Regions from separate parts of the Bacillus sp. GbtcB14 genome, predicted to be linked through region 2. Evidence: a T-box and tRNA genes for the amino acid it is inferred to sense, from the RefSeq annotation. Region 2 holds a T-box; the other holds one or more tRNA genes.
What was found. A T-box is a leader RNA that pairs with one kind of tRNA and senses whether it is charged. The one in region 2 lies ahead of metG (methionine--tRNA ligase), so its partner is inferred to be a tRNA-Met.
Positions count from the first base shown of each region.

Region 1 (12,451 bases), on a different contig from region 2:
CAGGGCATACGAACGGCATAGTCACTTCCGGCGCTTCTGTCGCCCAAAGAATCTTCCATTCATTTAATCGCTCTTTTGCCTCTTCATGCTTGTCGACATAATGTGTAATAATCCATAATACTTTTTCTTCTTGATCATACACAAACACATCATCAAATAATAAAAAGAATATATCAGGTATATTAATATCATCCTTCGCAAGAGAAGGGAGTTTTTCAATATAACGGATGCAATCATAACTAAAGTAACCAATTGCACCACCTTGAAATGGCGGGTACTCCGGATTATAATCTGTTTCCCATCGCTCCATATATTCCTGCATTAAATCTAATGGATTTCCTTGCTTTATTGTTTCCTTACCACTTTCACTTATATGTAACGTTTCACCCTTCCCTTGAATTACCGCTACTGGGTTCAACCCCACAATGTTATAACGACCGCCACGTCCACTCTCTAACAAAATATGTTGCGGTTTATCCTTAGAAAGAAATTTATACTGCTTAAAGAAATCTAACTGATATGGAATAGAAAGCGCTAAAGATTTTCTTCGTTGCATATCAACACCCCGTCTTCTTTTATCCCACCCTCTTATATTAACCACTTCAAACTCTACATTCGTTATGTATATAGAAGGGTTATACTCGAAGGCTAGTGAAAATAAATTAATTATACTACCTCTTATTTTACATGAAGTTTTCTAGTCATTCACTCTTTTCCTATTTCCAATCCAAAAAGAAAAAGCATCCTTTTTCAAGGATGCTTTTTCAATCGCATATAATTAAGACTCAAATTGATAAAGTGGTGTACTTAAATAACGTTCACCGTTACTCGGGATAATAACAAGTACCTTTTTCCCTTTACCTAACTTTTTCGCAATTTCTGTTGCTGCATAAATAACTGCTCCAGAAGAGATGCCCACTAAAATACCTTCTTCTTTAGCCACTCTTCTTGCATATTCAAATGCTTGCTCTGTTTTCACTTGAACAATTTCATCATATACCTCTACATCCAATGTCTCTGGGATGAATCCCGCCCCAATTCCTTGGATTTTATGTGGACCCGGTTTCCCACCAGATAATACTGGTGAATCCGCAGGTTCTACTGCATAAATTTTAATATCTTTATACGCTTCCTTCAGTACTTCACCAGCACCAGTAATCGTTCCACCTGTACCAATACCTGCAATAAACGCATCTAATTGGTCGCCCATTTGTTCAACAATTTCTGGCCCTGTTGTTAAACGATGAATTTCTGGATTCGATTGGTTTTTGAACTGTTGCGGTATAAAGTAGCCATGCTCTTTTGCTAATTCAGTCGCTTGACGAATCGCTCCACCCATTCCTTCAGGCCCTGGAGTCAATACTAATTCTGCACCGTAAGCACGTAATAAATTACGACGCTCAATACTCATTGTTTCTGGCATTACTAAAATTGCCTTATATCCTTTAGCGGCCGCTACCATCGCTAAACCAATTCCTGTGTTACCACTTGTCGGCTCAATGATTGTATCGCCTTCTTTTAATAATCCTTTTTTTTCAGCATCTTCAATCATAGCTAATGCAATACGATCTTTAACACTGCTCCCCGGATTCATAAATTCTAATTTTAAGTATATATCTGCGCTGTCTGATTCTACGATGCGGTTCAACTTAACGATCGGCGTTTTCCCGATTAATTCTGAAACTGATTGTGCCACTCGCATTCCTGTCACTCCTAACACCGAGTATTTTTATTGGTTTTATCTATATTTAGATTTTGTCAGAAAATTCTCTGTTTGTCAATCTATTTAGAGGGTGAATCCCCTTGATTTCCTTATTACAAATTCTCAATTAAATTTGTAATATCTTCTTTAGAGAACTTATGTCGTTCATTACAGAAATGGCAATGAACTTCTGTCTCTTCGTCTTCTTCACGAATTTGCTCTAACTCTGTTTTACCTAAACTAATTAACACACTCTCAATACGTTCGCGTGAGCACGTACAATTAAATTGAACATCCATCGTTTCTAATACTTTTACTTTATCTTCCCCAAGGACTGCATATAGTACCTCTTCTGGAGAAAGCCCCTGTTCGATCAATGTTGATACAGGAGGAATTTTTTGCAAACGATCTTCAATGAATGAAATTGTTTCCTCCTGTGCGCCTGGCATAATTTGAAGAATAAATCCACCTGCTGCTAATATGCTGTCATCTCCATTTACAAGAACACCAACACCTACAGAAGAAGGTGTCTGCTCAGAAACTGCGAAATAATACGTGAAGTCTTCTCCTAATTCTCCCGAAACGATTGGAGATTGGCCGACAAACGGCTCACGCATACCAATATCTTTAATTACTGTTACAAATCCTTCTGTACCAACCGCTTGATATACACGTAATTTCCCTTGTTCTGTTCCTTCAAAATCAACATGTGGATTCGTTACATAGCCACGTACATCTCCATTTGCATGAGCATCTACTAAGATCGGGCCAATCGGACCGTTACCTTCTACCTTAATTGTTAACTTTTGGTCACCTTTTAACATCGCTCCCATTATTGTTCCGGCAGTTAAAGAGCGACCAAGTGCGGCTGAAGCTGTTCTCCACGTATCATGACGTTTTTGGGCCTCACTTACCGTGTTTGTTGTACGTACACTATACGCACGTACTTCTCCATCAAATGCTAACGCTTTTACTAAATAATCTTTCATACTTATTTATTCACCTTTCTCATGCTGTAAATTTGCATTACGCTCGTATAACATATACAAACCTTTTAATGTTAAGAATGGATCTACAACATCAATTACATTCGATTCTTCTGAAATTAATTTCGCCAATCCACCTGTTGCAATAACTTTCGGTTCTTGTTTAGCTTCCTCTTTCATACGCTTAACAATACCTTCCACTTGTCCAACATAACCATAAAGAATACCAGATTGCATCGCACTTACCGTATTCTTTCCAATAACACTGCTTGGCTTTGTAATTTCAATACGAGGAAGTTTTGCCGCTCTACTATATAAAGCCTCTGCTGAAATCATAATTCCCGGCGTAATAACTCCACCCATATAATGCTTTTCTTCGTTAATATAACAATATGTAGTAGCCGTACCAAAATCGACAATAATAAGCGGACTTCCATATAAGTGGATTCCTGCTACTGCATTTACAATTCGGTCCGCGCCTACTTCACGTGGATTTTCATATTTAATATTTAGCCCCGTTTTTATTCCAGGACCTACTACAAGCGGTTTAATTTTAAAATACTTTTCACACATGCGCTCTAAAGCAAACATAATTGGTGGTACGACTGAAGACACGATAATACCTTTCACATCTTCAAACGAAAGACCCTCATGCTCAAGCAACTGCTTTACAAGCATTCCATATTCATCTTCTGTCTTATGACGATCTGTTTCCATGCGCCAATGTTGACGAAGTTCCCCCTCTTCAAACACGCCTAGTACAGCATTTGTGTTCCCTACATCCAATACAAAAATCATATTCTCACCACTTATCTTATTTAATCTATATTTATGCAGTATGTATAAAACTTATAAAAACATCATATCACACATACTTATATAATCAGCTTTTCTATCCTCATCATTTTACAAAAAGATTACTCTCTATTTCAATTTTTAATACTAATTTTATTTTAATTTTTTCCGACTTAGTATTTTTCTACAAATAAAAAAGGAGTGACAACTGTCACTCCTTTATCTCTTACTTATCTTCTATGTCTTCATCGTCCTTCTTCATATTGATGTTTACTTTCACATCATCTGAAGATGTTGGACGCTCTGGTAATCTGCCGTAATCATATAAATGATTGATTTGCTCTGCATCTAACGTTTCTACTTCAAGTAACGTTTTCGCAATAAGATCTAGCTTATCACGTTTTTCAGTAAGAATTTGGTTCGCGCGAGCATAACATTCTTTTATAATCGTTTGCATTTCCACATCAATTTCATGTGCAATTGCATCACTGTAGTTTTGTTCTGAATGGAAGTCTCTTCCTAAGAACACTTGACCACCTTGTGAGCTACCGAATTGCATCGGTCCCAGCTTATCACTCATACCGAATTCCGTAACCATACGTCTTGCAATACCAGTCGCACGTTGGAAGTCGTTGTGAGCACCTGTGCTTGCTTCACCAAACACAATCTCTTCAGCTACTCGACCACCAAGTAAACCAGTGATTTTATCAAGTAACTCTGGTTTTGTCATGAAGTAACGATCTTCTTTCGGAAGCATTACTGCATATCCACCTGCTTGACCACGAGGGACAATTGTTACTTTATGAACGATATCTGCTTCATCAAGGACAACACCAATTACAGTATGGCCAGCTTCATGGAATGCAACGATATTACGTTCTTTTTCAGAGATAACACGGCTTTTCTTAGCTGGACCTGCAATAACACGATCCGTCGCTTCATCAATGTCACTCATATCAATTTTCTTCTTATCTTGACGCGCAGCTACTAAAGCAGCTTCGTTTAATAAGTTTTCAAGATCGGCACCAGAGAACCCTGGTGTACGAGTTGCAATTGCTCTTAAGTTGATATTATCAGCAAGCGGTTTATTACGAGCATGTACTTTAAGTACAGCTTCACGACCATTTACATCTGGACGATCTACTGTAATTTGACGGTCAAAACGACCTGGACGTAATAATGCTGGGTCAAGAATATCAGGTCGGTTTGTTGCAGCGATGATAATAATACCTTCGTTTGCACCGAATCCATCCATTTCAACAAGTAATTGGTTCAGCGTTTGCTCACGCTCATCATGGCCACCGCCAAGACCTGCGCCACGTTGACGTCCTACCGCATCAATTTCATCAATGAAAATGATACAAGGAGCATTTTTCTTTGCATTTTCGAATAAATCACGTACACGGGATGCACCGACACCGACGAACATCTCTACGAAATCAGAACCACTGATAGAGAAGAATGGAACGCCTGCCTCACCTGCAACGGCACGTGCTAGTAAAGTTTTACCTGTACCTGGAGGCCCTACTAATAGAACACCCTTCGGAATACGGGCACCAACTTCAGCGAACTTACGAGGATCTTTCAAGAATTCAACTACCTCAACAAGCTCTTGTTTCTCTTCATCCGCTCCAGCAACATCTCTGAAACGAACTTTTTTCTTTTCGTCATTATATAACTTCGCCTTACTTTTCCCGAAGTTCATAACACGGCTACCGCCGCCCTGAGCCTGGTTTAATAAGAAGAAGAATAAAATGAAGATAATGACGAACGGAATGATAGAAGTAAAGAACGTTACCCAAGCACTTGTTTCTTCTGCTGGTTGATACTTAACTTCAGCACCTTGCGCTTTGTCATTAATTTTCTTTTGTAATTCCTCAGTATTTGGTGCATAAGTAACAAATTGTTCTCCTTGGCTAGAGTTGTTAAATTGTCCTTTTACCTCAAATACACCATTTTTCGGTTGAAGTTGCACATTACGCACTTCACCTTTTTCTAGTTTAGTAATGAATTTATCGTAGCTAACTGATGTCGTTTTTTGTGTCGAACCATTAAAATAGCTCACGATTCCAATTACTACTAGGAATATCAGTAAATAAAAGATGGTATTACGGAAGATACGATTCATTCCTAACCTCCTCTCACGGCATAAACACTATTGTAAATCGTAACATAGAAAAACTTTCCTATACAATTGTAACGCCTGTATTTAATTAATTTGAGTAAACACTTGGTTTTAATACTCCTACATAAGGAAGATTACGGTACTGCTCTTTATAATCTAATCCATATCCTACAACAAATTCATGCGGAACAGTAAATCCAACATAATCCGCTTTCAAGTCTACCTTGCGGCCTGTCGGTTTATCTAATAACGTAACAATTTTTACAGACTTCGCTTTACGATATTTAAATAGGTCTACTAAGTAACTTAGCGTAAGACCGCTATCAATAATATCTTCAACGATTAAAATATCGCGACCTTCTACAGAAGTATCAAGATCTTTTAAAATTTTCACTTCGCCTGTTGAAACAGTAGAGTGACCGTAACTAGATACAGCCATAAAATCCATTTCAAGATATGTATCTGTTCTCTTTAATAAATCTGCCATGAATGGCATTGCGCCTTTTAATACACCAATCGCAAGAGGTACTGTGTTTTTATAATCCTCTGCAATAATTGCACCTAATTCGCGCACCTTTTCTTGTATTTGTTCTTCAGAAATTAATACTTTTTCGATATCTTGATTCATCATTTCATTATCCTCCCGGAAGACTCCTTGCTTTTGTAGTGAATAATCATATATTTATCCTTCTTTGCCATCTCTTTCGAAATAGCAAATGCAGATCGCTTCAACAAGGGTACCCAAATAATATTACCACTTGCATCACAAACGATCGGCCATTCTTCTCTTTTTTCTCTTGGTACTTTTGCTTCGATAAAAATAGTTTTTATCTTTTTTGTTCCATTCATACCTTGTATTGACATGCGATCTCCATTTTCCCTAGAACGAATACGAAGTGGATATGATATATCATTATACTTAGCAACAAATACTGTTTCATTCATGTTACTTGGTATATCTTCGCTCACCTCTATTACAAGTTTATCCCCGTTCGATAGCGTAATTGTCCCGGGCACTGATAAATCTTGCGAAAAAGGAGAAACAATTTCTTGTTTAAATCCAAAGCTACACTCCTCGTATGTGCGAACAATTTTTAAATCACCTGGGAAATCAAGTGAACCCGAAGGTTGTGTCCGCTTAAAAAACTCAATCACTTTGTCAATATGTATAGAGGAAAGAGAAGATGGAACCTTATATTCATAAAGATAGTTTAATATTAGTTGAATCCCTCTTCTTTGTAAAGGCATAGACATGGATTCAAAGGCAGGAATTGATAAGCTAATTTGTTTATCACTTTTTTTTGTAATTACTTTATTCATTTTCTCAAAAGCTAATTCCTGCAAATAAGCCTCATCCTCTTGCATCTGCACGCTAAATTTTTGAAATTTCTCATGCACTTGTGGATTCTCTTCTTTCAAATGAGGAATGACATATTTACGTAATCGATTCCTTGTATATACTTCCTTTTTATTGCTTGGATCTATACGGGGAATTATTTTTAGCTTATCACAGTAATCAACAATTTCTTCCTTTGTTACTCCAAGTAACGGCCTAATTAAATACCCATTATGAAAAGGACGCTTCACTGCAATTCCTGCATATCCTTCCGGAGTACTCCCTCGTACAAGGCGCATTAAAATCGTCTCTACTTGATCATCACCATGATGTCCAAGAGCTACATATCTCGCATCATATTTCTTCATTATTCTTTCCAAAAATGCATATCTGCATTCTCTAGCAGCAACCTGTGCATTCATTCCGTATTGCTGTTGATATTGCGACACATTAATCCTTATCGTTTCGCAAATAACTCCCAGCCCTTTACAAAGGTCCTGCACAAACTGTAGGTCCTCATGAGATTCATCACCTCTAAACATATGATCCACATGTGCCACTACAACTTCAAATTGTTTTGCTGCTCTTTTTTCTAACAAATAATATAGAAGAGCCAAAGAGTCAGGACCACCAGAAACCCCTACGACAATCGTTGAACGTTCCTTTAATACATCATGCTGCTTTACAAAGTCATCTACCTTCTCAACAAATGTATCTTTCAACTTCGTAATCACCTTTCATTAAACAAGAACAGCAACGTTAGTTACCTTGTTTATAATGGTACAACTTTTACAAACATTGTGCAAAAAAAAGATATACAAAAATTACATTTTTATCTTACATCATCCGTACATATTCACAAAAATAATAACATTATCTTTTAAAGTAAAAAAACCTAGGTATCCACCTAGGTTTTTAGAAAAAAATAACGATAGAGAAACATCACACTGAAAATTTATTGTGCCTGCATTCCTACAATTGGAATCGTAGCCCACTTCGGCATATTTTTCTTCACTTTCGCCACAACAATAGTCATATCGTCATTTATATAACCATCACCCGAACGAATTACTTCTTCCATAATGATATCAGCAATTTCTTGCGGATCTTCGGTTTGTAATTCTTTAATTTTTCGTTTCATCCATAGTTCATGATTCTCCACATGTTGCGCTCCCTCGAAAATCCCATCGCTCATCATAATAAGGATATCACCTGTTTTTAATTGTTCACCTACTACATCAACTTCAACATCCTCGATAATCCCCATCGGTAAATTACTTGCCTCAATTTTCAAAATATTATTCGCACGTTTAACAAAACTCGGCGTCGATCCAATCTTTAAAAATTTCGCACTCGCATCCCGCAAATCTACCATAGCTAAATCTAACGTCGTAAACATCTCTTCTGTTGTTCTTAAAGAAAGAATAGAATTGATAGACTTAATCGCTATTTCCTCATCAATGCCTGATTGAAGTATTTTTTGCAATAATTTTACCGTTTCTTTACTCTCCATATGAGCTCTTTGCCCATTTCCCATACCATCACTAATTGCAAGCGCATATTTACCAACACTCAAATCCACCATCGCATAAGAATCACCTGAAACAAACCCACCGCCTTTTGCGGCTGTGGCCAACCCCGTATCAAGAGAATACGTTTTTGCCGAACCAAATGATATTAAGCTATGGCCGTTCGGATAAGAAGATTTTTCTTCATGTTTAACAACAATGTTTTCCTTTAGAATATCAGAAAGCATAGGCGCAACTAACTTTTCACATTCCCCATGTTCATTAGATGCAACTGGAATCAACATTTCAATATCAATACCCCCTCTATCTAAACAATAAATATCAACATGCTCTATTTCTACACCAAAATCACGAAACGCTTGTAGAATCTGTTCTTCCTGTACTTGATGATTTTCTCGTTCTCTTTGTATCTCCTTAGCGAAATCTTCCATAACCTTTGATACACCTAATAGTTGCTCCGCTACTATTCTACGATTTTCTTTCATTTGTTTTCGTAATTTTTGTCCCTCATAGAAGTGATCTAATTCGCCTGCTACTAAATCCGTCACTTTTTTCCCTCTCACACAATGCTTGTCCCACTCACGAACTAACTTCCGATTATGCTGCAACGTCCCCTCTTCCGTTTCGCTCATTATTTGTTTCATATAATCATACGTTTTGTCGAAGTTAACTACCCAACATTGGTCCTTTTTAAAGCATGTTTGACATGTTTTTGCAGTAATTGTACTTAAGAACAAATCTGCCTCTGTCTCTTTATCTTCCTCCTCTACATATCCATATACAGAAAAACTATTAGATAAAGCAGCAAATACATTGGCAAATTGATTAATCTTACTCGCTGTAACATCGCGCATCCTTCTTAAATACTGTTGTTGATCTTGCGAATGTTCCTGTGTGCCTGGCATAAATTTAGCAATACGATCCATAACAAGTTTCGGTGTTAATAAGAAGAAAGCAATTGCCACACCAGATTCAATTAAAGTTGTCACAATGTTTGTTTGCTTGTCTACATATAGCGTAATCAAGCTCGTCCCAATTAATAAACCTAAACTAACACCTAAACGCTTCCCTTCTTTCAACAAACCACCTAGCAACCCAGAAAAGGCTAACAGACTAAGTTGAGATAAGCTGGAGACATTGGCTAAACTTAATATTAATCCAGTTACAACCCCCACTGTAGATCCTGTAGCGGCCCCCGCGATAAATGCAAAAACGAGCACTAAATACCTAGTAAAAATATGTTGAATAGAAGCATCATATACAAACCAATCTGTTGTACCTGTTAAAACAGATGCTAGTAATATAATTAAACAAACAATTTCTTCTGTCTCTAACGCTTGCTGTTTACCTTTCCTTTCTAATAAAAGCGGAACACTTTGTAAAAATATCATAGTTAATACGAAGCTAAGCCCTGCCTCAATCGTACTAACGAGTAGATCGTACATGGTGACAGTTTGTTGTGCAAAATATACGACAACTAAATGTGCGGTTAATGCGGAGATAAATACTTGGAATGGAACAAGCCCAACAGTTTTACGTGTAAACCGACTAAAGAAGATATTATAAATGAAGAAAGTAAAAATAGATGCAAAGGTAAAGAATAAATTATCTATCGAAACTGAAAGTGCGCCCCCCATTAGAGCCAAGAACGCGAGCGGCATCTTATCCCGCTTCATAACATAAACAGCAGCAAAAAACGGCAGTGCAAACGGTAAAATGTTTGTTAATATATATGCTCGTCCCAAAAGAAAACCAATAACAACAATAATAAATCCCCATCTAAAGAAAACCTGTTCAAACTTCATTCGCAACTTACTCGTCCACTTTACTGCTCCAAGCTGACTCTCATTCATTGCCAATGCACTTGTATTCATAGTATTCCTTCCTGCTTTAGGCATATTTTTAACACCACCTGCATAGTTTAATTACTGTCATTATAAAAGATTATTATTGGGATTTTTGTCAAAACAACAGTTTTCACTTTTATAATCGTTCGACTTTTTATTCGAAATAACTCTACGTATATACACGGTATGTAATTTATTTTCAATATTTTAATAGAAAATTCAGAAAATGCGGGGTGATTTTGTAGAAGTGTTGTATGTCTTAGTTTATTTAACAAAAAAAGATCATGCAAATTTGCATGATCTTTTTAGGATGACCCGTACGGGATTCGAACCCGTGTTACCGCCGTGAAAGGGCGGTGTCTTAACCACTTGACCAACGGGCCGTTAAATTAAATATAGCGGCGGAGGGGATCGAACCCCCGACCTCACGGGTATGAACCGTACGCTCTAGCCAGCTGAGCTACACCGCCATGTCGTCTTATTTAACGGACAATTAGTATCTTACCTCAGATATAATTTAAAGTCAACACATCTTGAAAACTTTTTTAAAATATATTTTCACATATAAAAAGGCACCCCGAGCAATCGCCCTGAGTACCTCTCTATATGCTAAGAATTAAACGTTCTTATTATCCGCGACGTGCGCCACGGCCACCACGTTTAGATTCTGTGTTACGCTTTAAAGAAGTTAAACGATCTTCACTATCCTTTAAGAAACGTGCCATCTTTTGCTCGAATGTTTCTTTTGGAGCTCGTTCGTTACCGCCGCCACGGTTATCTCTGTTGAAAGAACGATTACGTTGTGGACGTCCAGAACGTTGTTGATCGCCACCGCCACCGCGTTGGTATTCACCACGTGGACGATCTCCTTCTGTTTTTTCACGCTCTTTCGCTTTTTTAATAGATAGACCGATCTTACCATCTTTTTCAACGTTAATAACTTTTACTTCTACTTGGTCGCCCACTTTTAAGTGATCGTTAATATCTTTCACATAATTATCAGCAACTTCACTAATATGAACAAGACCCGTTAAGCCTTCTGGCAGCTCCACAAAAGCCCCAAAATTTGTAATACCTGTTACTTTACCCTGTAACTTGCTGCCTACCTCGATTGACATAAAAAAAATGCTCCTCCTTAGTGGTTAAAAAGTCAAATTTTACTTTATTATATATAATCCTAAAATATAGTGTCAATAAGACATACTCTACTTAGAAACAGGAAAAATTATCTCCCCTTTTCCAGAGAAGAAATAATCCCTTCTAGCAATCTTTAATACGTACTCTTCATCATTTAACTTTTGAACTTCGTCTTTTAGACTCTTTTCCTTATTCGTTAATGAATCCAGTTCTTTTTTCATGTCCTTAACTTTTGCTTCTTTTGCTCTAATGGAACTGTTTTGTTGATAAAACGTTACACTAATACTCGCAATAATTGTAAAAGCAAAGACAAGAAAAACCGCTAAACGGCGATAAAGTCGCTTCCTGTTCTCATCCGTTTGTATTATATGCTCTTTAACAGGATTTGGACTCTGTTTTTCGATTGTTCTTTGTCTCAGTTCCCTCATTTCCGAGGTCCCCCTAACTTCTTTTTTATACGCTCCCATAATTGGAAGATGTGTCCCTTCAATTTTGCTATATATTGCAGGAACCCTACATGTTTCATTATAAAAAGTTTAACACGATTAGGGAGAAGTTTCCATATGAGCGAAGCAATAAATCGAACAGGCCAGAAAAAAACTTTCCATATGAAAAGTAATATCCAAATCACCATTTTCCATAACACATGTCCAATTGAAAGCAGTATACGAAATAAGAATAATATAAATGCAATAAATAGCTGCGCTATAATAATAACAGGTTTTATCATGAGTAGCTTTATAATTTGAACAAAAAAGTGTGTTGTTTGCATAAAAATATAGATGAGAAAATTTAACAGTCTCATGTATATTGCTTTCAATAAGCTTTGATATGCCGCAAAACCACATAATAATGCCAAAAATACATATATACGTAGTTCAGCTTCATTTACAAGAAGCAATACATAAAAAACGAATAATGCTTGGACAATCCAAAATAGTATATCATGTATAAATACAAGCCAACGTTTACGTTCTTGCCGCTTTAAAAATCG
Region 1 covers NZ_JAGXJT010000019.1:7,219-19,669, forward strand. Annotated here, with positions in the region: gene pabB (aminodeoxychorismate synthase component I) at 1-556, opposite strand, end outside; gene cysK (cysteine synthase A) at 779-1,702, opposite strand; gene hslO (redox-regulated molecular chaperone HslO) at 1,816-2,691, opposite strand; gene KVT31_RS27570 (type III pantothenate kinase) at 2,698-3,486, opposite strand; gene ftsH (ATP-dependent zinc metalloprotease FtsH) at 3,710-5,611, opposite strand; gene hpt (hypoxanthine phosphoribosyltransferase) at 5,697-6,239, opposite strand; gene tilS (tRNA lysidine(34) synthetase TilS) at 6,236-7,666, opposite strand; gene spoIIE (stage II sporulation protein E) at 7,900-10,371, opposite strand; tRNA gene KVT31_RS27595 (tRNA-Glu) at 10,632-10,703, opposite strand; tRNA gene KVT31_RS27600 (tRNA-Met) at 10,717-10,790, opposite strand; gene KVT31_RS27605 (S1 domain-containing RNA-binding protein) at 10,950-11,438, opposite strand; gene divIC (cell division protein DivIC) at 11,526-11,885, opposite strand; gene yabQ (spore cortex biosynthesis protein YabQ) at 11,882-12,451, opposite strand, start outside.
Region 1: it encodes a tRNA-Met, which carries the amino acid that the T-box ahead of metG (methionine--tRNA ligase) is inferred to sense. The anticodon was not compared.

Region 2 (12,451 bases):
TGCTCAAGTTGGAGGGCATAATCGTCTAACGCAGCAAGAGCTTGGAAATAAACTATTTGTTACGAAGGGAAATATCACGCAGCTATTAAATAAAATGGAGCAGCTGGAGTGGATTCATCGTGAACAAGAAGGTACTACAAAATATATTTCGTTAACAGAAAAGGGAAAAGCTTTATATGAAGAAATCGTCCCGCCTCAAGAAACGTTCCAAGCGGAGCAGTTTCAAAATTTAAATGTAGAAGAACAACATCAATTACTACAATTACTAAAAAAATTACAGTGAGAAAAATTTTTAGAATAAATCTTGAATTCGAGATAATATGAGGTGAAGGATATGTTTAGAAAAGTTGATCATAAAAATATGGGAAGAGCAAATCACGGTTGGCTAAATACACATTTTCATTTTTCATTTGCGAATTACTATAACCCAAATAACATGAACTTTGGAGCATTGCGTGTAATTAATGATGACCTAGTAGCACCGCAAACTGGTTTTGATATGCATCCGCATCGCGATATGGAAATCATTTCGTACGTTGTAGATGGTGCTTTAACACATGAGGATAGCATGGGGAACCGCGGAACAATTGAGCGAGGACATGTTCAATATATGAGTGCTGGCACAGGTGTATTTCATAGTGAGCATAATTTAGGAAATGAAACACTACGTTTATTACAAATTTGGATTTTACCAGATCGTGCGGATCATAAACCAAACTATGGTGAGTTTACATTTGATTGGAGCAATCGTGAAAATGAATGGTTCCATATGGTATCTCCAGTAGAAGGAGAGGCACCAATTCGTATTCACCAAGATGCAAATTTATATTCTTTATCGTTAGATGCCGGAAAAGAAATTCATTTTCCTGTGCGAGAAGGCCGTCAATTGTATCTTGTTCAAATTGAAGGAAGTAGTGTAATAAATGGGGAAAGTCTTGTTATGCGTGATGCAGCAGAAGCGATAGAAGAAGATATTCATATTGAAGCGAAAGAGCAATCACACTATTTAGCAATTGAGCTAAAAAAATAACAAAATGTTTATAAAAAAAGAGGACACCTGATAGGGTGTCCTCTTTTTGCGTGGAATTATCTGAAAAATGTTTCTCAAATTTTTGGAAGAGGTATCAGGGTAAAGATTCAGAATTTTATAAAAGTGTCAAAAATCTTTATGGGAATGGGGAATGTTATAGTGAAAAAGCAAGTCATTTCATCAGCATTAGCGTTAACTGTTATAGCCGGGGGATTTGGAACATTTGGAGCAACGACAACGAAAGCGGAAGAACAAAAAATTCAATATCATCAAGAATTTAAAACACCTGCATACATAGGTGAAGAATGGAAAGCACCGGAAGGACTAGATAAAAAAGAGACGGTCTTTCAATATTTAGAGAGTAAGAAAGATATGTTTAAATTAGCAGGAAATATTGATAAACACTTCAATGTCGTTGGGGAGGAAAAAGATGCTGAATCTGGTACGACACATGTGAAGTTAGTTGAGAAGCATAATAACATTCCTGTGTATGGTTCAGATCAAACTGTTACACTTGATAAAGAAAATAATGTAAAAGCATTCTTCGGACAAGTTATTCCGAATTTAGATGATAAAAATATTCCTGCGTTTGCAAATATTAGCGCAGATCAAGCAGAAACGATTGCCAAGGCAGATATTGAGAAAGAAATTGGTAAAGTAAAGAATTATGACGGTGTGAAAAAAGATTTATTTGTGTATGAAAAGGATGGGAATTACTATCTTGCCTATTTAGTTAAGGCATCGATTTCAAAGCCGGCTCCAGGATATTGGCATTATTTTGTTGATGCAACGAATGGAAATGTGATTGAGAAATATAATGCTGTAGATAATATTACAGGATTCGGTTATGGCGTATTAGGCGGTAGACAATCATTTGAAATCGCTCAAGATACGAAAACAGGAGAATTTAACTTATTTGATGGTAAACGAGGACAAGGTATCCATACATTTGATGCGGAGAATATGGACGAAAACTGGTTTAATTTATTCTCGCAAATTCTTGGATATACAGGAGAAGAAGTGAAGAGTAAATCTAAGTTCTTCGACGATAAAGCTGCAGTTGATGCGCATGTAAATGCAGGAAAAGTATATGATTACTACAAAAAGACATTTAATCGTAACTCTTTCGATGATAAAGGTGCGAAGCTTATTTCGACTGTTCACGTTGGAGAAAGCTGGAATAACGCAGCTTGGAACGGTGTGCAAATGATGTATGGTGATGGCGATGGTAAAACATTCATTCCATTATCTGCTGGATTAGATGTTATCGGTCACGAATTAACGCATGCTGTAACTGAACATACAGCAAATCTTGTTTATAAAAATGAGTCAGGTGCGTTAAATGAATCGTTATCTGATATTATGGGTGTCATGGTTGAGAAGAAGAGCTGGGATTTAGGTGCTGACATTTATACACCTGGAAAACCTGGTGATGCACTTCGTTCTCTGAAAGATCCAGCATCTATTCCAAATCCATTAAAACCAGGTGAAGGTTACCCAGATCATTACAATAAACGCTACACTGGAACAGCTGATAATGGCGGCGTTCATATTAACAGTAGTATTAACAATAAAGCTGCATATTTAGTATCTGATGGCGGAGAGCATTACGGTGTGAAAGTAACTGGAGTAGGCCGTGAAGCGACAGAAAAAATTTATTACCGTGCTCTTACGAAATATTTAACTGCAAACTCTGACTTTAAGATGATGCGTCAAGCTGCTCTGCAGTCAGCTGAAGATTTATATGGTAAAAACTCTAAAGCTGTACAAGCTGTAACGAAAGCTTATGATGCAGTAGGCGTAAAATAATAAGAGAAAAAGACCTGACTAGGATGTCAGGTCTTTCTTTATTTAGTCGCGAATACCTAATGCGATTTTCGCCATACGTGACATGCGTTCTTTAGACCAGGGCGGATTCCAAACGACATTTACTTCTATTTCATTGACTTCAGGTACATTCGTTGATAATACTTTTTTAACGTCTGATACAATTTGCCCAGCCATTGGACAACCGATAGAAGTCATCGTCATTGTAATGACAGCATTATTATTTTCATCTGCTGTAACGTCATAAACTAATCCCAGATTGATAATATCAACACCTAGTTCAGGGTCAATAACAGCTTCTAAGTTTGCATATAACTTTTCTTCAAATGCTTGTTGTGACATGTGTAGCACCCCCTGCATAATTAATGATATCGATTCTCATTATAACGGAAATGTACATAATGTGCAGGAAATGAGCTCAAAAAAAAGATCCCTTTTGGAAGAGGGATCTTTTTGGAATGTCTATTCAGTTTTAAAATGAGATACGAGTTGATCTAATTCTTCAACTGTTTGTTTCATTTGTCTAGCGGTTTGTGTCATCTCATTCATCGTAATGACTTTTTGCTCAGCAGAGTGTGCTGTTGCCGCTGTTTCACTAGATACTTCAGTCGAAATAGAAGCGATGTTATTCAGTGAAGCGTTCATTTCTTCAGCGCTTGCAGCCATTTCCTCAGCAGTTGCTGAGATGTCTTGCATTTGAGTAGATACTTTATTTACTTGTTCTACAATCGTTGTGAAAGAATTGCCAGCTTCACGAATGACATGAATGCCTTCAAATGCCTCAGAACGACCTTGTGACATCATAGAGCTCGCAGTTTCAGTGTCTTGTTGAATTTGATGTAGTAATTGGTTAATATCTGTTGCCGCTGTTTTAGATTGTTCTGCAAGTTTTCGAACTTCGTCAGCTACGACGGCGAAACCTTTTCCTTGTTCGCCAGCACGAGCTGCTTCGATAGATGCATTTAAAGCAAGTAAGTTTGTTTGTTCTGCGATATTAGAAATAGATTGTACAGCTGTATCAATATATTTCGTGTGTGTGATTAGACGTTCGACCACTTCGGACGTAGCATTTACCGCGTCGTGTATCGTTGTCATTTGAGAAACGGATTTTTGAATAACAGTACTTCCGTCGTTAGCTTGTTCAGATGTAACTACAGCAAGCTCAGTTACAGATGTGGCAGATTCAGCAATACGCTGAACACTTACCGCCATATCGTCCATTGCTGTTGAGCTTTCTTCCATGCTAGAGGCTTGTGATTGAATACTCGCATTTAAATTGGACATCGAGCTTTGAACTTTTACTGTTGCCTCGCGTGATATATTCGTCTTTTCTAGCATATTTTCAGAAGCATTTTGTACTTCCACAGATGTTTTTTGAACACGATTAATGATATGTTGTAGGTTTTCTAACATTTTATTAAATGATGTTGCGATTGCACCAATTTCATCATTACTATTTACTTGTAGGCGTGCTGTTAAGTCACCTTCTTGAGATGATAATTCTTTTAGCTTACTATCAATTTGCTGAATTGGTTTTACAAGTTTACCAGAGAACCACCATGCAAGAATAGTAGCTACGATAATACAAATAACAAGTGATAAGAAGACAACATATTCAATTTGTAGTGAAGATTGATCAATTTTTTCGATAGATTGATCACGTAACTTTGCTTGTTCATTACTGTAATTTGTGAAGTCACCAATTACTTTATAAACAGTACCATTTTCTGCATAAGCTACTTGTAAAGCCTCTTCCCACTTTTGTTCTTTTGCAAGAGGGAAAACTTTTTCTTCAATAAATTTTCTCCAAGTGGATCCTGATTCCATTGTATTTTTCATGGACTGAGAAACATTTGGATTAGAAAGAAGCTTGTCTTTCGAATCCTCAAGATCTTTACTCATCGCATTAAACTTGTCAAATTCAACTTGATCATGTTGTAATAAATAACCTCTTAAAGCAGAGAGCTGTACTTGATAAGCATCCCCGCGCTCTTTTAATTGTGTTGCAAGGGGAGAAATTTCTTTTTGTAATGCTTCAGCTTGACGAGATTGATCCATGGTAAAGAATAAAATAAAAGCTAAGGCGATGCCAAATAAAGCGCAAATCGTTCCCATCATGAACATTAGTTTTTTTCGAATGCTAATAAAACTCATATGATAAAAAGCCTCCTTTGTGAAATCTTAGTATTAGAATTAATAAATTTAAAAAATTGAAAGAAAGCTTTACTCCATTTGGAACAAAGCTTTCTTCTTTCCTTTAGGAATTATAGCAGACGGAATGAGAGATAGAAAGAGATATTTTAAGATGAAAAAAGAGAGACTGTAAATCTCTCTTTTTAATAATTTGGAGCTCATAGAAATATAAATGAAAGTTTTACTTTAAACGTTTGTTTTGAAATGAGAAACGAGAACTTCAAGTTCTTGTACAGTCGTTTTCATTTCAGACGCATTTTTAGCAACGATACTCATTTTGTTTACTTGGTCACCAGCCGAAGTTGCTGTTTGTGATGTTTCGGCGGCAACTTCATTTGAAATAGAAGCGATGCTATTTAAAGCTGCATTCATTTCCTCAGAACTTGCGGCCATTTCTTCAGCAGTTGCAGACATTTCTTGCATTTGTGTAGAGACTTTGTTAATGTGGTTAACAATTTCTGAGAATGAAGATCCAGCGGTACGAATGACTGTAATTCCTTCCGAAGCCTCTGACTGACCTTGTGTCATCATTTCATTTGCTATTTTTGTATCTGCCTGAATTTGATGAAGTAAATGGTTAATGTCAGTTGCCGCTAGCTGAGATTGTTCAGCAAGTTTTCGTACTTCATCGGCAACAACAGCGAAGCCTTTTCCATGTTCGCCAGCGCGGGCTGCTTCAATTGAAGCATTTAAAGCGAGTAAATTCGTTTGTTCTGCGATATTAGAAATGGATTGAAGTGCAGTATCAATATGATTCGTATGTGTAATAAGTCGCTCTACTACTTGTGATGTAGCGTTAACAGCTTCGTTAATTGTATGCATTTGTGTAATAGATTTCTCAATGACTTTATTCCCACTATCTGCTTTTTCTGAAGTTGTAACAGCTAGGCTAGTAACAGAAGAGGCGAATTCAGCAATACGTTGAACACTCGTCGCCATATCGTCCATTGCAGTTGAACTTTCTTCGATACTGGAAACTTGTGAGCGAATATTGTGCTCAAGGGCATTCATAGTTTCTTCGGTTTTTGCTGTATTTTCCATAGAAGCAGTTGTTTCGATAAACACATTTTCAGATGCTTCTTTTACACTTGTTGATGTTTGTTGCACTTGTTTTATAATACGTTGTAAGTTAGCGAGCATTTGATTAAATGAATTGGCGATATCACCAATTTCATCTTTACTCGTTACATGCAATCTAGCTGTTAAATCGCCATCTTGAGAGGCTAATTCTTTTAATTTCTCATCAATTTGTCGTATCGGTTTAACGAGTTTACCAGAGAACCACCATGCTAATAAAATAGATGTTAACGTACATGTAATGAGAGAGAAGAAAATAATATATTGAATAAGAGATGAAGAAGACTCTACGTCAGCAATTAATGCGTCACGTTTATCATTTTCTTCATTTGCATATTTAGTAAAACGGCTTAAAAGATCGTTTACATAGTCGGTTTGAGCTAAAGCGATTTTGGATGCTTCGTCCCATTTTCCTTCGCGAGCGAGAGGGAGGACTTCATTATCTATGACGCTTCGCCATTTTGCCCCCATTAAAATCGCTTCTTTCATTCCTTCTGGGAGTTTTTTATCACTTGTTACTTTCTCTCTAGTATCAGCAAGTTTTTTTCCTTCTCGGTTGAATTTATCCAATCCATTTTGATCATGTGACAGTAAATATTCTTGTAAACCGGCAACTTGTGCTTGGAACCAATCACCACGTTCTTTTAAAATTGTTGCTCGTTTTGATACATCATTTTTTAACGTTTCAATTTCGCTTGCTTGGTTCATAGCGAATGAAAGAATAACAATAAGAGCAATACTAAATAAAGAAGAAATGCTTAAGAGTGTGAACAGTAGTTTTTTTCGAATACTAACATATTTCATCGTTACCCCTACCTTTAAAAACTATTTATTATAATTTATAAATATTAAGAACGACATTAATAAAAACATCATTATGAAGTTATTAATCTGTTCAATGAAAATTATAGCAGATAATGGAAGATGGCAGATTGATATGAGCAAATGTTCTTAAAATGTATACATTTGTATATCAAAAAGTTCATAAATAAAAATTAGAAATGCTATTGTAATTTGAAATAACATCATGTATACTTCTAATTAGTTGATAACGATTATCAGTATCAACTGTAACATTACTCTTCGTTATGTTGGTCATACCCCTTTTTGACGACGTAAGTCAGAGACGAAATGTTGAAATATCTTGTGTCCTATTCTACAGAATTATGGTAATCTCCAACCTCAACTTATATGCGTGAGCATGCAAAAAGGATCCTATCCGTGAAGGGATCCTTTTTTGCATGCTGTCGCAATTAATGTATATAAACCAGGTATTTGTTCTTCAATTCCTTCCGGTGCAGTAGAAGGGAAGACCCATCTTTGATGCGACCCGTGTTCTTCAACTAGTTTTTCAATTTTAAAACGTTCTTCTGCAAGTGTTGTAATAATTTCTCCTAGCGTCCAGCGACGGATTAGTGTTTTAGGTAATGCTTCTTTCTGCGCTTCTGTAAGAAGGATGCTATAAGCTACATCATCTTCAATCAATTCTTCATCGAAATAATTTCCGTTAGCCCGAAATGATGGGTGGTCTACTCCTAGTAATTTCGTGTAAACAGGATGATAGTCACGAAGGATAAGCGTTCCACCTCCTTTAAGTAAGGTAGTAATTTTTTGAAAGAGCGGTTTTAAATCTAGAAAGTAATGAAGTACACCAAGTTCCAGCAATACGATATCAAATGATTCGGAGAGCTGCACATTTAATACATCAGAAACGACATACTGGATAGAGACTCCTGCTGCTTCCGCAAGTTCATTTGCATATTTTGCATTACTTGCTGAAATATCGACAACTGTTACGTCAGCTCCTAAAAGGGCGAGAGCAACGGCTTTATTTCCTTTTGACCCGAGTAAATTAATAATACGTTTTCCTTTTGGAGATTGTATGTAAGGTAAATAGTGATTTACCTCGCGCACGGGATCTGCCATAAGCTTTTTCGCATAATCGGCTGGCGCCCCATGGCGATTCGTCCAAGCTTCATAAGCAGCTGCATTCCAGCTTTTTTCATTACGTGTGCTTAGTTGTTTTTGATTCAATCGTATCACTCCTTTTGTGAACGTATAGTTATTCGGCAGGGCGATGGGATTTCCTTTTCTTTCTGAATAAAAGTTTGATTTTTCTGTGATTAAGTCGTACAATACTTGTTATACGTAAAAGCGTTGAAAAGGAAAAGTAGGATGAACACATTCTTTCCAGAGAGCTTCGGTAGCTGAGAAGAAGCAAGAATATTCATTTGAACAATGGCCTTTGAGCTTCGTCCTGAACTTATCAAATGATAGTAGTAGGCGGCGACGAGAGTTGGTACTCGTTATCAAAACCACAGTATAAGAGCATATAGCTCCGTACTTGTTCAGGCTAATTATGTGAGTAATTGGCGAAATAAGGTGGTACCGCGACTGTTTATACAGCCCCGCCCTTATCTTTTTTAAGATAAGGGCGGGGCTTTTTTATATTTAAAAGGAGGAATGTAAGATGAGTATTTTTATTGGAGGCGCTTGGCCGTATGCAAATGGTTCGTTACATCTTGGACATATTGCGAGTTTGTTACCTGGAGATATACTAGCACGTTATTACCGGGCAAAAGGTGAAAATGTGTTGTATGTTTCGGGAAGTGATTGTAATGGAACGCCAATTGCAATTAGGGCAAAACAAGAAGGTGTGACGGCGAAGGAAATTGCTGATAAGTATCATGAAGAATTCCAGCGATGTTTTCGTAGCCTTGGTTTTACGTATGATTGCTATACACGTACAGATAGTGAGCATCATCATGAAACTGTTCAAAATGTCTTTTTACGTTTATTAGAAGAAGGCTATATTTATAAAAAAACGGTGGAACAAGCGTATTGTGAAACGTGTACGCAGTTTTTACCTGATCGTTATGTAGAAGGCATTTGTCCACATTGCCATGAAGCAGCAAGAGGAGATCAATGCGATGCGTGTTCAGCTATTTTAGATCCACTCGATTTGTTAGAAAAGAAATGTAAGTTATGTGGTAGTACACCGTCCGTGCAGGAAACAGAGCATTTTTATTTTGCATTGCATACATTTCAGGAGCAAATCAAAACGGCTGTAGACATCGCAAAGCAAGAAGGAACATGGCGCGACAATGCGATTCAACTAACAGAGAGATATGTTAAGGAAGGTTTATTAGATAGGGCCGTATCACGTGATTTACCAATTGGGGTACCAATTCCAGTAGAAGGGTATGAAGATAAGAAAATTTACGTATGGATTGAAGCTGTGACAGGATATTATTCAGCGAGTAAACATTGGGCTGAAGAAACAGGAAATGATGATCAAGAGTTTTGGGATAGAGAAGCGAAAACATATTATGTACACGGAAAGGATAATATTCCGTTTCATTCCATCATTTGGCCAGCGGTATTACTTGGAATAGGAGAAGGAGCAATTCCTCGTCATATCGTTTCGAATGAATATTTAACAGTTGAAAAAAGAAAGTTATCTACAAGTAAAAACTGGGCAGTATGGGTGCCTGACATATTAGAACGCTACAATCCAGATTCTATTCGTTACTTTTTAACAGTCAATGCACCAGAAAATCGTGATACTGATTTTTCATGGCGTGAATTCATTTACAGTCATAATAGTGAATTGTTAGGTGCATACGGAAACTTTGTGAACCGGACATTAAAGTTTATTGAAAAATATTATGGTGGTATCATGCCGCAGGGAAGTATTGATGTAGAGCTGAAAGATAAAGTAGAAGGATTATATAAAAATGTAGGAGAAGCAATTGAGCAAACTAAATTTAAGGTGGCGCTAGAAACAATATTTGATGCAGTACGTTTTGCAAATAAATACTTTGATGAGAAGCAGCCTTGGAAACAAAGAGAAGATGATCCAGTTTCATGCGAAGAAACGATTTATAACTGTGTGTACCTTATCGCTAATTTTGCAAATCTCCTTGAACCGTTTTTACCATTTTCAAGTGAAAGAGTTAGAAACGCATTATCGATCGGGAACCGAAATTGGGAACCTCAACATACGTTGCCGAATAGAATCGATAGTGTGCAGCCACTATTTGAACGAATCGATGTAAAACAAATTGAGCATGAGGTAGAGAAGCTATATGGAGCGGTAAAGTGAGATAGAGAAAAAGAAAAACAAAAAGACCTTTCAAATACATGAAAGGTCTTTTTGTTATGCAGTAGAATTCTCTTTCTTATCCTTTAAGAAGAAAAGCACAGCAAGGATTACGAGAATAATAGCTGCAATATCATATGTTATTTTGAATGTAGTATTAAAGTTTAAGTACTCTACTAAAGGGGTTTTGACTGCCCCAGCATATATGCAAATGGGAATGAGGAGCAAATCGTAAAATTTCTTTTCTTTCATATATCTTATTAGGAAGAAGATACACATAATGGCAAAAAAGGCTACGCTTAAAATAGTCATTTATACCTCCAAATAGATTTGAAATTATACCACATTGTAACTATATTTACATTTATATGCAAGTTTCTATTTTCACGCACTATGCACGCTACTATGTTTCTTTTCTTTCCTAGCTGTAAGTAGCTGAGGGGTGAAAATCCCAAGTAGTATAAAGATTATTCCAATCCACTGCATGAATGTTACGACTTCATGTACAAGTGTAATAGAAGCGATAATGGCCGTTGGTAATTCAGCTGCTCCTAGTATTGTACTAAGTCCTGTTCCTACTTTCGGTACGCCAATTGAAAAACAAATGACGGGTACGACAACACCGAACAATCCGAGGAAGAAAGCATATTTCCAAAGACCCGCTTGCAGGGCACCATCCGTTAAAAAGGTTGGCGGGAAGAATAGGCATACGATAAGCGTAGCACTTGTTGTCATAAGAAAGCTTTTCGTATAAGGCGGAACTTCTGTAGCAACGCGCCCACTTGCAAAAACATAGAATGAAAAAGAAACAGCGGCCAATAAACCAAAGATAATACCTTTCGTGGAAAAGTTTTGTCCGAGACCTTCAAAGACACCGCCTGCAAACAATGTTCCAGTAAATAAAATAATGATAGATATAACTTTCTCACGGCTTGGTAATGTTCGATTAGCGATTGCTTCTATAACTACACCAATCCATGTGAACTGGAAGAGTAGGACAACAGCGATAGATGCTGGTAGCTCTTCTACAGAAATAGCGTAGAAGATACCAGTCATACTCATTGTTGTACCGACTGTTAGTAAGGAAAAGAATTGCTTTTTTGTTACTTTATGACGTGAAACGAAAAGAACGAGCAGAAGAAGCCCGATCCATCCGAAGACATATTGTCCCCCTAATAGTTGATGTGCTGAAAATCCATCAATGAATCCGAGTTTGAAAATAGTTGAAAGTACGCCGTAGCTACAAGCTCCGAATAAAACAAGTAATGAATACTTAAATTTTTCCATGAAAATCCTCCTTTTAAATAATAAAAAACGCCCGCTATCCAAATAAGGATAACGGGCGAACGAAACAGAGTAAGATACTCTACAAAATTCCGCCACTCATACGAAGTATGAATTTGGGGTATGAAATTGTAGTAGGTTTTTACATTGCTTTTGGGAATACAATAGAACATTTTACACCTTGAGGCGTGTTTTGTATCCCATAAGGAAACTGATGTTTATCTAGTATTTGTTTCACAATGTATAACCCAAGACCACTACCTTGTACTAAGCCATGTTTGTCAGGGTTTGCGCGATAGAATGGCTCAAATAGATGGGCAAGTTTATCCTCATCTATTTGTGAACCTGTATTTAATACTTCTAATGCGTAACCGTTAGGCTTTTCATAAAGCTTTATATATACATGCTGATGGTCAATTGTGTAATGAATTGCATTTGAAATAATGTTAAAAATAGCAGTTTGAATAAATTTAGGATCAGCTAAAACCTGTACATCTTGTTTAATGTTAGATTGAACATTTAATTGCTTTACAGATACGAAATAATCTACTTTCTTCATAACATCTTCAATAATATTAGTTAGTGAGATAACTTTTAAATCAGGTTTAAATTGAGGGTTCTGTATTTTGGATAATTCCGACATTTTTTCCGTTAATATGTTAATGTCTTGCATCATTTCATAGGAACGTTTTAAATATTTATCTCTATCTTTATAAGCTCCAATTCCGTGAATCATGCCATCTAGTTGTCCCATAACGGCTGCGATTGGTGTTTTTAATTCATGGGAAACCATAGACATAAATTCTTTACGAGATTGTTCTAATTGTTGTTCCTTTTTGAGTTCATTTCTTAAATCTTGATTGCTTGCATGTAAATTCTTCACAATATTTGGTACTTGTGAAGCAGCTACTTGTAAATTAAAATCTGTTTGATTGGTA
Region 2 covers NZ_JAGXJT010000004.1:132,232-144,682, reverse strand. Annotated here, with positions in the region: gene KVT31_RS13385 (MarR family winged helix-turn-helix transcriptional regulator) at 1-283, shown strand, start outside; gene KVT31_RS13380 (pirin family protein) at 335-1,030, shown strand; gene nprB (neutral protease NprB) at 1,190-2,839, shown strand; gene KVT31_RS13370 (metal-sulfur cluster assembly factor) at 2,882-3,199, opposite strand; gene KVT31_RS13365 (methyl-accepting chemotaxis protein) at 3,320-5,011, opposite strand; gene KVT31_RS13360 (methyl-accepting chemotaxis protein) at 5,237-6,931, opposite strand; gene KVT31_RS13355 (class I SAM-dependent methyltransferase) at 7,343-8,161, opposite strand; T-box leader at 8,276-8,546, shown strand; gene metG (methionine--tRNA ligase) at 8,598-10,232, shown strand; gene KVT31_RS13345 (hypothetical protein) at 10,287-10,541, opposite strand; gene KVT31_RS13340 (EamA family transporter) at 10,614-11,516, opposite strand; gene KVT31_RS13335 (sensor histidine kinase) at 11,656-12,451, opposite strand, start outside.